Regions from separate parts of the Streptosporangium sp. NPDC004379 genome, predicted to be linked through region 3. Evidence: riboswitches for the same ligand, from Rfam matches in the RefSeq annotation. Region 3 holds a riboswitch; each other region holds the start of a gene.
What was found. Region 3 has a riboswitch for cobalamin ahead of ACFYSC_RS15985 (CbtB-domain containing protein). Riboswitches for the same ligand answer to the same signal wherever they lie in the genome.
Positions count from the first base shown of each region.

Region 1: another riboswitch for cobalamin. It lies ahead of ACFYSC_RS33025 (ribonucleoside-diphosphate reductase subunit alpha); the one in region 3 lies ahead of ACFYSC_RS15985 (CbtB-domain containing protein).
Region 2: another riboswitch for cobalamin. It lies ahead of ACFYSC_RS02080 (ABC transporter substrate-binding protein); the one in region 3 lies ahead of ACFYSC_RS15985 (CbtB-domain containing protein).

Region 1 is NZ_JBIAMC010000022.1:30,348-33,611, forward strand. It holds gene ACFYSC_RS33020 (Bug family tripartite tricarboxylate transporter substrate binding protein) at 1-776, shown strand, start outside; cobalamin riboswitch at 775-976, shown strand; gene ACFYSC_RS33025 (ribonucleoside-diphosphate reductase subunit alpha) at 1,184-3,264, shown strand, end outside.
Region 2 is NZ_JBIAMC010000001.1:480,766-484,029, forward strand. It holds gene ACFYSC_RS02075 (FecCD family ABC transporter permease) at 1-321, opposite strand, end outside; gene ACFYSC_RS02080 (ABC transporter substrate-binding protein) at 373-1,335, opposite strand; cobalamin riboswitch at 1,405-1,538, opposite strand; gene ACFYSC_RS02085 (Gfo/Idh/MocA family oxidoreductase) at 1,677-2,537, opposite strand; gene ACFYSC_RS02090 (histidine phosphatase family protein) at 2,805-3,264, shown strand, end outside.
Region 3 is NZ_JBIAMC010000006.1:328,481-331,744, forward strand. It holds gene ACFYSC_RS15975 (transglycosylase SLT domain-containing protein) at 1-777, shown strand, start outside; gene ACFYSC_RS15980 (ribose-phosphate diphosphokinase) at 819-1,763, shown strand; adenosylcobalamin (AdoCbl) riboswitch at 1,800-1,947, shown strand; gene ACFYSC_RS15985 (CbtB-domain containing protein) at 1,950-2,141, shown strand; gene ACFYSC_RS15990 (CbtA family protein) at 2,150-2,938, shown strand; gene ACFYSC_RS15995 (histidine phosphatase family protein) at 2,944-3,264, shown strand, end outside.

The sequences.
Region 1 (3,264 bases), on a different contig from region 3:
CCCGCGAGCCGTTCTCCCGAGATGGGAGGCTGCTCCTCGCCGGGATGCCCGCGGTGGCCGGGGCGGAGATCGCCGACACCGCCGCCGTGGTCGACTCCACCACCCCGCTGGCCCGGCTGGCCGGCGACTGGGCGGCCCTGATCGTTCTGCCCGGCTCCCGCCTGCGCTCCTTCGAGGACCTCGCCGCGCTGCTGCGCCGCGACCCGGGCGGGCTGGTGATGGGCGGGCGCCTGGAGGGCGGCTCCGACCACGTGCTCTACGGCATGATCGCCAAATGCCTCGGGGCGGACGCCAGGCTGCTGCAGTACGCGGGATACCCCGCCGCCGCCGACGCCGTCGAGGCGCTCCGCGACGGCCGGGTGGGCGCGATCCTGGGCTCGGCGCGCTCCTTCACACGCGAGATCGCCGCCGGTCGCCTGCGGCCGCTGGTGGTCTCCTCCGCCGAGCGGCTCCCCGGGATCGACGCGCCGACGCTGATGGAGATGGACGTCCGGCTGGAGTACACCGACTGGTGCGGGGTGTTCGGCCCGCGGGGCATGAGCCCGGACGACCGGGACCGGGCCGTGGCCCTGTGCGACGCCCTCGACGCCTCGCCGCGCTGGCGGTCCCTGTGCGAGGCCGGGGGCTGGAGCCGGATCTACCTCAGCGGCGACGACTTCCGCCAGTGGCTGTCCGGCGAGACCGGCCGGGCCCGTGACGTGCTCCGTGATCTCGGTTTGCTCAAAGCCTTCGCCACAACCTGTTGGGGTAGTTGCGTCCGAAGCCACTACATGTAGGATCCTCGTCGTTGCCGGCTCGCCTTCCGCGTGGAGGCGAGGCAAGAGGGAACCCGGTGCGAATCCGGGGCTGCCCCGCAGCGGTGAACGGGAACGACCGCCGTCAGGAGCACTGGGCCATGCGCCCGGGAAGCGACGGCCAGTAGGCATGCGCCAGGCGCCCGTGAGTCCGAAGACCTGCCGGTGACGGGAAAGACGGGAGAAGGGGACCGGGCCGGGCGCCGGGGCCGCGTGAGGCGGCCCGGGGCGCGCGGCGCGGCCGCCTCTCCCGGCACAGATGTCCAGGGCCTCGAGGGTGGGCCCGCGGACGAGGCGGTCCGGCATGCCCGCGAACCGTTCTCCGACGCGTGCCCTTGACCCGGCGGGAGCCCTACGGGAAGAGCACCGAGCACGCCAGGAGGAAGCACGTGGCACCGATCGTGACCGAGGCAGCCGAGACGGCCGAGGGGACCGGGCAGGCACGCGAGGATCTGGCCGGCCGCCGGCTGGCCATCGAGGAGGCCGCCGCCCGGGTGGTCGCCGATCCGGAGAACTCCAGGGTCGCCGCCGGCCTGCTGGCCGGGCTGATCGCCGACGAGGCCGCCGCCCACGGCGTGCGGACCTTCGCCGGGTCCGTCGCCGCCGCCCACGCCGCCGGGCTGCTGCAGGACGGCCTGGCCGCCTTCGTCGCGGCGCACGCCGCCGAGCTGGACGCCCTCGTCGACGACGCCGCCGACGCCCGGTTCGAGTACTTCGGCCTGCGCACGGTCTACGACCGCTACCTGCTGCGCCACCCCGAGACCCGCGGCGTGCTGGAGCGCCCGCAGCACTTCTTCCTGCGGGTGGCGTGCGGCCTGTCGGAGACGGTGGAGGAGGCCGCCGAGCTGTACCGCCTCATGTCCACCCTGTCCTACCTGCCCAGCTCGCCCACCCTGTTCAACTCCGGCTCCCGCCGCCCCCAGCTGTCCTCCTGCTTCCTGCTCGACTCGCCCCGCGACGAGCTGGAGGCGATCTACGAGCGGTACGGGCAGATCGCGCGGCTGTCGAAGTACGCCGGGGGCATCGGCGTCTCCTGGACCCGGATCCGCTCGCGCGGCTCGCTGATCCGCGGCACCAACGGCCACTCCAACGGCGTCGTGCCGTGGCTGCGCACCCTGGACTCGAGCGTCGCCGCGGTCAACCAGGGCGGCCGCCGCAAGGGCGCGGCCTGCGTCTACCTGGAGACCTGGCACGCCGACATCGAGGACTTCCTGGAGCTGCGCGACAACACCGGTGAGGAGTCACGCCGCACGCACAACCTCAACCTCGCCAACTGGATCCCCGACGAGTTCATGCGCCGCGTCGAGGCCGACGGCACCTGGTCGCTGTTCGACCCCAAGGAGGTCCCGTACCTCACCGACCTGTACGGCGAGGCGTTCGACGCCGCCTACCGCGCCGCCGAGGCCGAAGGCCGGTACGTCCGCCAGGTCCCGGCCCGCGCCCTGTACGGCCGGATGATGCGCACCCTCGCCCAGACCGGCAACGGCTGGATGACCTTCAAGGACGCCGCCAACCGCACCTCCAACCAGACGGCCCTCCCCGGGAACGTCATCCACCTGTCGAACCTCTGCACCGAGATCCTGGAGGTCACCGGCGACGCCGAGACCGCCGTGTGCAACCTCGGGTCGATCAACCTCGCCGCCCACCTCGACGGCGGGCGGATGGACTGGGAGCGGCTGCGCTCCACCGTCCGCACCGCCGTACGGTTCCTGGACCGCACGATCGACCTGGGCTTCTACCCGACCCCCGAGGCCGAGGCCGCCAACCGCAGGTGGCGGCCGATCGGGCTGGGCGTGATGGGCCTGGCCGACGTGTTCTTCACGCTGCGGCTGCCGTTCGACTCCCCGGAGGCGCTGGAGCTGTCCACCCGGATCTCCGAGGAGATCGCGCTCGCCGCCTACGCCACCTCCTCCGACCTGGCCGTCGAACGGGGCCGCCACCCCTCCTACGACGAGACCCGCGCCGCCCGCGGCGTGCTGCACCCCGACCACTACGGCGCCGGACGGTCGGCGGAGTGGGCGGCGCTGCGAGCCAGGATCGCCGGGACGGGCCTGCGCAACTCGCTCATGGTCGCGATCGCGCCCACCGCGACCATCGCCTCCATCGCCGGCTGCTACGAGTGCATCGAGCCACAGGTCTCCAACGTCTTCAAGCGCGAGACCCTCTCGGGGGAGTTCCTCCAGGTCAACCGCTACCTGGTCCGCGACCTCACCGAGCGCGGCCTGTGGACCCCGCAGGTCCGCGACGCGATCAAGCGGGCCGACGGCTCGGTCCAGGACGTCCCCGGCGTCCCCGGCGACCTGAAGGCGCTCTACCGCACCGCCTGGGAACTGCCGCAGAAGGCGCTGATCGACCTGGCCGCCGCGCGCATGCCGTACATCGACCAGTCGCAGTCGCTGAACCTCTTCATGGCCACGCCGACCATCGGCAAGCTCTCCTCGATGTACGCCTACGCCTGGAAGTCCGGTCT
Region 2 (3,264 bases), on a different contig from region 3:
GAAGACGCCCTGATAGGCGGCTCCGGCGGAGGCGAGCAGGCCGCCGACGACCGCGGCGAGCAGGACCCTGGGCAGCCGCAGTTCCCACAGCAGGCTCTGCTCGACCGGCGCCAGCCCCGGGTCGGCCGAGACGAACGGCAACCAGTCGAGCAGTTGCAGCGCCGCCTTCCCCGGCGGGATGTCGGCGGCGCCGACCAGGTACGCGGCGAGGGCGCTCGCCAGGAGCACCCCGGCCGCCGCCAGCGCCGCCGCCGGCCGGAGCCGGGCCGCGCGTCCCGGCCGTCCGGCCGGGACGCCGGGACCGTCAGGACCGTCGGGCATGTCGGGGGCGTCGCGGCTGAGGAGGCCGGAGGGGCGGGCGGAGCGGGTCACCTAGTCCGTCGCGGCCTTCTGCACGGCCTCGCCGACCTTCTCGGCGAGGTCCACGACGCGCGGCCCCCAGCGGGAGGCGATGTCGTCGTCGAGCTCGACGACCTGGCCCTTCCCGACGGCGGAGAGCTTGGACCAGCCGGGACGCTTGGCGAGGGTGGCCGCGGTCTGTGCGCAGCACTTGGTGTCGGCCAGGAACACCAGGTCGGGGTCCGCCTGGGCGACGAACTCGGCGGAGAGCTTGGGGTAGCCGCCGGCCGGGTCGGGCGCCTTGTCCGCGATGTTGGTCAGGCCGAACAGCCCGTAGACCTGGCCGAGGAACGTGCTGGACGTCACCGAGTAGGGCGTGGCGTCCAGCTCGTGGTAGTAGGTGAGGTTCTTGTCCTTGGGCGCGGCGGCGGCCAGCTCGTCGATCCGCTTGCGCATCCCGGTCACGAGCTCGTCGGCCTTGGCCTTGTTGCCGGTGGCGGCGCCGAGGTCGCCGATCTGGTCGTAGGTCTCGTCGAGCTTGGCGGCCGCGGGCTCCAGCAGGACGGGGACCTTGACCTTGGCCAGCTTGGCGACGATGCCGTCGATGTCGTTGGCGAGCACGACCAGGTCGGGCTTCTTGGCGATGATCGCCTCGGCGTTCGGCTTGAAACCCGACAGGTCGGTCTTGGGGGCCTCGGCCGGGTAGGTGGACTGGTCGTCCACCGCGATCACCTGGGGCCCGGCGCCGACGGCGAACAGGCTCTCGGTGGCGGTGGGCGACAGGGAGACGACGCGCTCGGGCTTCCTGGCGATGGTGACCGGACCGTTGCCGGCCTGGACCGTGACGGGGAACCCGGCCGCCTGGGCGGCGGGAGCGGAGCTCGCCCCCGAGGAGACCGCGGGGGACGAGGAGGACGAGGGGGAGTTCTGACCGCATCCGGCCAGGGCCAGCATGCCGAGCAGGGCACCGGCGAGAACGGGGCGTACGGGCCTCAACCGAGGTCCTTTCAGTTGCCGGAACCGAGAGACCCGCGAGAAGCGACGGATCACCCTTTTCCACGAGGGCTGACGACGTCGGCACAACGGAGGCGACCTGGCTCGGCCCCATGGGGACCATGACAGTTGCGGGACAGCGCCGGACTCACACCGGACTTCGCTACACGTTATGCGTCGGGCAAACGTTACCAATTCCCCGGGGAGCCGCGACATGGGACCCTCGGACCGGCCTCCCCCGCCCGGCCGCAGGACCCACGCCGTCGACCTTCCCTCACCCGGCCACGCCTCGCGCCGCCCGGAGGATTCCCCCGGCGGGGTCGCGCGCCGCGGCGCCGGACCCGTCAGGCGTGGGTGAGCTGCTCCTCCGCCGCCGCGATGATCTCCTGAAGACGCAGGCCGTGGGCGGCGTCGAGGGGGTGGCCGCCCCCGCCGCGGACGGCCTCGGCGAACTCCGCGAGCATCACCGAGAAGACGTCGGAGCCGAGCCGGTCGCCGTTCATGGCCTCCGTGCCCAGCTTGCCGTAGACCTCGACGGCGGCCGGCGGCTTGTCGCCCGGCACGCTCATGCACAGCGACGCCTCGCTGACCGCGCCGCCCTCGTGCTCCAGCAGCAGGCCGACCCAGCCCCGTGGGTTGCCGTGGGCGCGGACCGCGGTGACCCGGCCGAGCGCGGCGTCCAGCATGTCGATCATGTGCGGGCCGACGTCGAGGATCGCGCCGCGCTCCAGCCGCCAGGGGCTGGTGAAACCGCTGCCGAGCAGCGCGCCGGAGATGTGGGCCGCCCGGCCGCCGAAGGGCTCGATCGCCGAGACCCGGGCCAGGAACGCCCTGGTGGCCGGCGAGTAACGCCAGGTGAGGACCATCTGGGAGGGCACCCCGGCCTCGGCGACCGCGTCCGCCAGCCGCCGGGCCCCCTCCAGGTCGGCCGCGAGGGGCTTCTCCAGCAGCAGCGCCTTGCCCTCCTTGGCGGCGCGCACGCCCAGCTCGGCCTGTACGGCGGGCGGCACCGCGAACGCGACCGCCTCGCAGCTGTCGAACAGCTCCTCGATCCGCTCGAAGACGGGGACGCCGAACCCGGCCGCCGCTCCGGGCCGCCGCGCCCACACGCCGGTCAGGCGGGTGTGCGGTCCGGCCGACAGCATCGGCGCGTGCACCTTCTCGGCCCACGGCCCGGCACCCACCAGGCCCACAGATATCGTCACATCCCCCAGCCTCTCACGGGGTGCACCGCCGAGCGGGGGCACTCCGCCGAACCGGTCTCGACGCTCCGCCGAGCCCGTCTCGACGCTCCGCCGAACCGGAGGGATCGGACGGCGGATCAACCGGATGCGGATCGACCGGACACGCAAGGACCGGGCGCGGAGGGGACCGGACGCGCGAGGACCGGACGGTCCCGCGGGGAGTGTTTCCGCCGGGCGGCAGGGGCACCCGATCGGCCGCGCCGGCCGTACCGGCATGATGGGTGACATATGAGAGAGATGTTCCTGCTACGGCACGGCGAGACGGAGTGGAGCCGGAACGGCCGCCACACCGGGCGCACGGACCTTCCGCTCACCGAGAGGGGGGAGGCCCAGGCGCGGGCGCTCGCCCGGCTGGTCGCGGAGCGGTCCTTCGACCTGGTGCTGGTCAGTCCCGCGGCGCGGGCCCGCCGTACGGCGGAGCTGGCCGGCCTCACCGACTACGAGATCGATCCCGACCTGTGGGAGTGGGACTACGGCGGGTACGAGGGGATCACCACTCCGGTGATCCGCGAGGACCGGCCCGGCTGGTACCTGTGGCGCGACGGGGTGGTCCCCGGCGACGCCGCCCATCCCGGTGAGAGCGCGGCGGAGGTCGGCGCCCGCGCCGACCGGGTGATCGGCCGTGCCCGCGCCGCCGGGGGCGAGGTGGCCCTGGTGGCCCACGGGCACTACCTGCGGGTGCTGTGCG
Region 3 (3,264 bases):
CCCGCCCCCGGCGAGCCGATCCCCCGGGACCCGGCGAAGCTCGCCAGGGCGCTGGAGACCACCACGCGGCGGCTCCACGACGCCGTCGACGGCTGGACCGGCGGAGGGACCGGCGGGACCGGTGGCGGGACCGCGAAGGGCCGCCCGCCGCGGGCGGTCGTGCTGGAGGCGCTGTACCAGCAGCGGATCTACCGCTTCACCGCCCGCAACCCCGGCGTGGCCTCCCGCGCCTTCGCCCGGCTGCCGGCCCGGCTCGCCGCCGAGGCCCGCGACAACACGACCGCCATCCGCGGGCTGCTGGCGCTGGCCCACCCGGTCAAGGACGCCTCGAAGTTCCGCATCGAGGAGCCGCCGGCCGCCTCCGCCCTCCTCGGCCACTTCAAGAAGGCCGAGCGGCGGTTCGGCGTCGAGTGGGAGGTCCTGGCGTCGGTGATGTTCGCCGAGACGAAGTTCGGCCGGGTGCGCTCGCCGAGCTACGTGGGGGCGAAGGGCCCGATGCAGTTCATGCCGGGCACGTGGAAGGCGTACGGCATGGGCGGCGACATCCACGACCCCGGGGACGCCGTCATGGCCGCCGCCAACTACCTCCACGCCTCGGGCGCGCCCCGCGACTACCGGCGGGCGCTGTACGCCTACAACCACTCCACGGCGTACGTCGACGCCATCCTGCTGCACGCCCGTCAGATGAAGCGGGACCCGCGCAACTACTACGCGTACTACAACTGGCAGGTGTTCGTCATCACCACGAAGGGCGAGCGCCGCATCAGCGGCCCCTGATCCGGCGCCGCCGGGTCTGGAAGCGGACGAGGAGCGGGTCAGTGCGAGACATCACCGTGTTCGGCGGCGGCGCCCACCCCCGGCTGGCCGCCGGCATCTGCTCCCACCTCGGGACGCCGCTGCACCCGGTCCGGGTCACCCGCTTCGCCAACGACTGCCTGGAGGCGCAGCTGCAGGCCAACTGCAGGGAGCGGGACGTCTTCATCATCCAGCCCCTCGTCCCGCCGGTCCAGGAGAACCTCGTCGAGCTGCTCCTGATGCTGGACGCCGCCCGGGGTGCCTCGGCGGCCCGGACGACCGTGGTGATGCCGCACTACGCCTACGCCCGGTCGGACAAGAAGGACGCCCCGCGCATCTCCATCGGGGGACGCCTGGTCGCCGACCTGCTGGTGACCGCGGGGGCGGACCGGGTGCTCACGATGGCGCTGCACTCCCCGCAGGTGCACGGTTTCTTCAGCGTCCCGGTGGACCACCTGCACGCCCTGCGCGAGCTGGCGGCGTACTTCCGCCGGTACGACCTGTCGAACACCGTCGCCGTCTCCCCCGACCTCGGCTACGCCAAGCAGGCCGCGGCCTTCGCCCGGCTCCTGGGCGTCGGCGTCGCGATGGGCGCCAAGCAGCGGCTCAGCGACGACCGCGTCGTCATCGGCTCGGTGATCGGCGACGTCGCGGGCCGGGACGTCATCGTCGTGGACGACGAGATCGCGCGGGGGACGACCGTGCTCGAACTGCTCGACCGGCTCCGCGACCTCGGGGCCGGCTCGGTGCGGGTGGCCTGCACGCACGGTCTCTTCACCGCCGGGGCCGTGGACCGCATCGGCGGCCGGCCCGAGGTCGAGGAGATCGTCTGCACCGACACCGTGCCGGTCCCCGAGGCCGCGCCCGGGTCCAAGCTGCGCGTCCTGTCGGTCGCCCCGGCGTTCGCCGAGGCCATGCGCCGCATCCACGACGGCGAGTCGGTCAGCGCCCTGTTCGACGCCTCCTGATCGCGGCTGTTGACGTTATCGGGGGAAAGATATACGTTCCGGTAGATTTCACGGTTGTCCGAGGGAAATCCGGTGAGATGCCGGTGCGGACGCGCCACTGTATCCGGGACTGAGATCCCGGGAGCCAGGTCGCTCGGGCGATCGTGACCTCACTGACCGGGACGCGTCATCCCTGAGGAGGCACTGATGAGCGATATCTCCGCTCCTTCCGCGATACCCCTGCCGCGCCTGCGCCCCTGGCTGTTGCTGGCCGTACCGGTGCTGCTGCTGATCGCCTACCTAGTTCTGATGGACAACGGCGCGATCTCGCAGACCGGCACGTTCCTTCACGAACTCATGCACGACGGGCGGCACCTGCTCGGCGTGCCCTGTCACTAGGGGCGGAAATGATCCGCACCCTGTTGGTCAGGGGCCTGCTCGTAGGGCTCCTGGCCGGATTCGTCGCGGGCGCGTTCGCCTTCGTCCTCGGAGAACCGCGTGTGGACGCCGCCATCGCCCTGGAGGAGGCCGAGGCGGCGGCCGGACCCGGAACCGGGCCCGCGTCCGCCGGGGAGGCCGGTCACGACCACGCCGGGGCGGCGGGACACGACCACGGTGAGGGGGCCGTCGTCAGCCGGCCCGTGCAGAAGGCCGGGCTCTTCCTCGCGACCGGGCTGTACGGCCTGGCCGCGGGCGGGGTGTTCGCCCTCGTGTTCGCCGGCCTGCGCGGCCGGTTCGGGCCCCGCGGTGACGGCGCGCTGGCGCTCGCCGCGGCGGCGACGGCGTTCGTCGCGGTCATTCTCGTGCCTTTCCTGAAATATCCGGCCAACCCACCGGCGGTGGGCGACCCCGAGACGATCAACAGCCGGACGGCCCTGTACGTGGTGATGATCATCGTCGGGCTGGCGGCCGTGGCCGTGGCGGTGGCCACCGCCAGAAGGGTCACCGCCGGACCATGGCAGCGCCGGGTTGCGGCCGGCGTCGCGTTCCTGGTGCCCGTCGTCGCGGCGTGGCTGCTGCTGCCGGCGGTCGACGAGGTTCCCGGCGGGTTCCCCGCCTCGCTGCTGTGGGACTTCCGGCTGGTCTCGCTGGGCACGCAACTCGTCTTCTGGACGGCCTTCGGTGTGCTGTTCGGCTGGGTCAGTGACCGGGTGGCGGGGCGGTCCGCGCTCTCGCCGGCCGCGTCGAGCGGCTGAACGGGATGCTGTTCCTCCGGCAGGCCGGCACGCCCGGCACGCGTTCGGCGTGCTTCCCGACGGACGAGCCCGCCGACGCGGCGAGCCTGCGGAAGGCCGCGAGCCTGCGGAAGGCCGCGAGCCTGCGGAAGGCCGTGGGACCGCGGAAGGCGGGGAGCCCGGCCCCCGCGTGGACCGCGGCCGTGACCTGGGTCGCGCCGGTCACGGCCGCGCGGCAGACCGCCGCCGCCCTCGGGTGCGAGGCGCTCGACGCGCCGGAGCTCGCCGAGGCGGACGCCGGTCGTTGGCGCGGCCTGCCGTACGCGCGGGTCGCCGAGGCGGAGCCG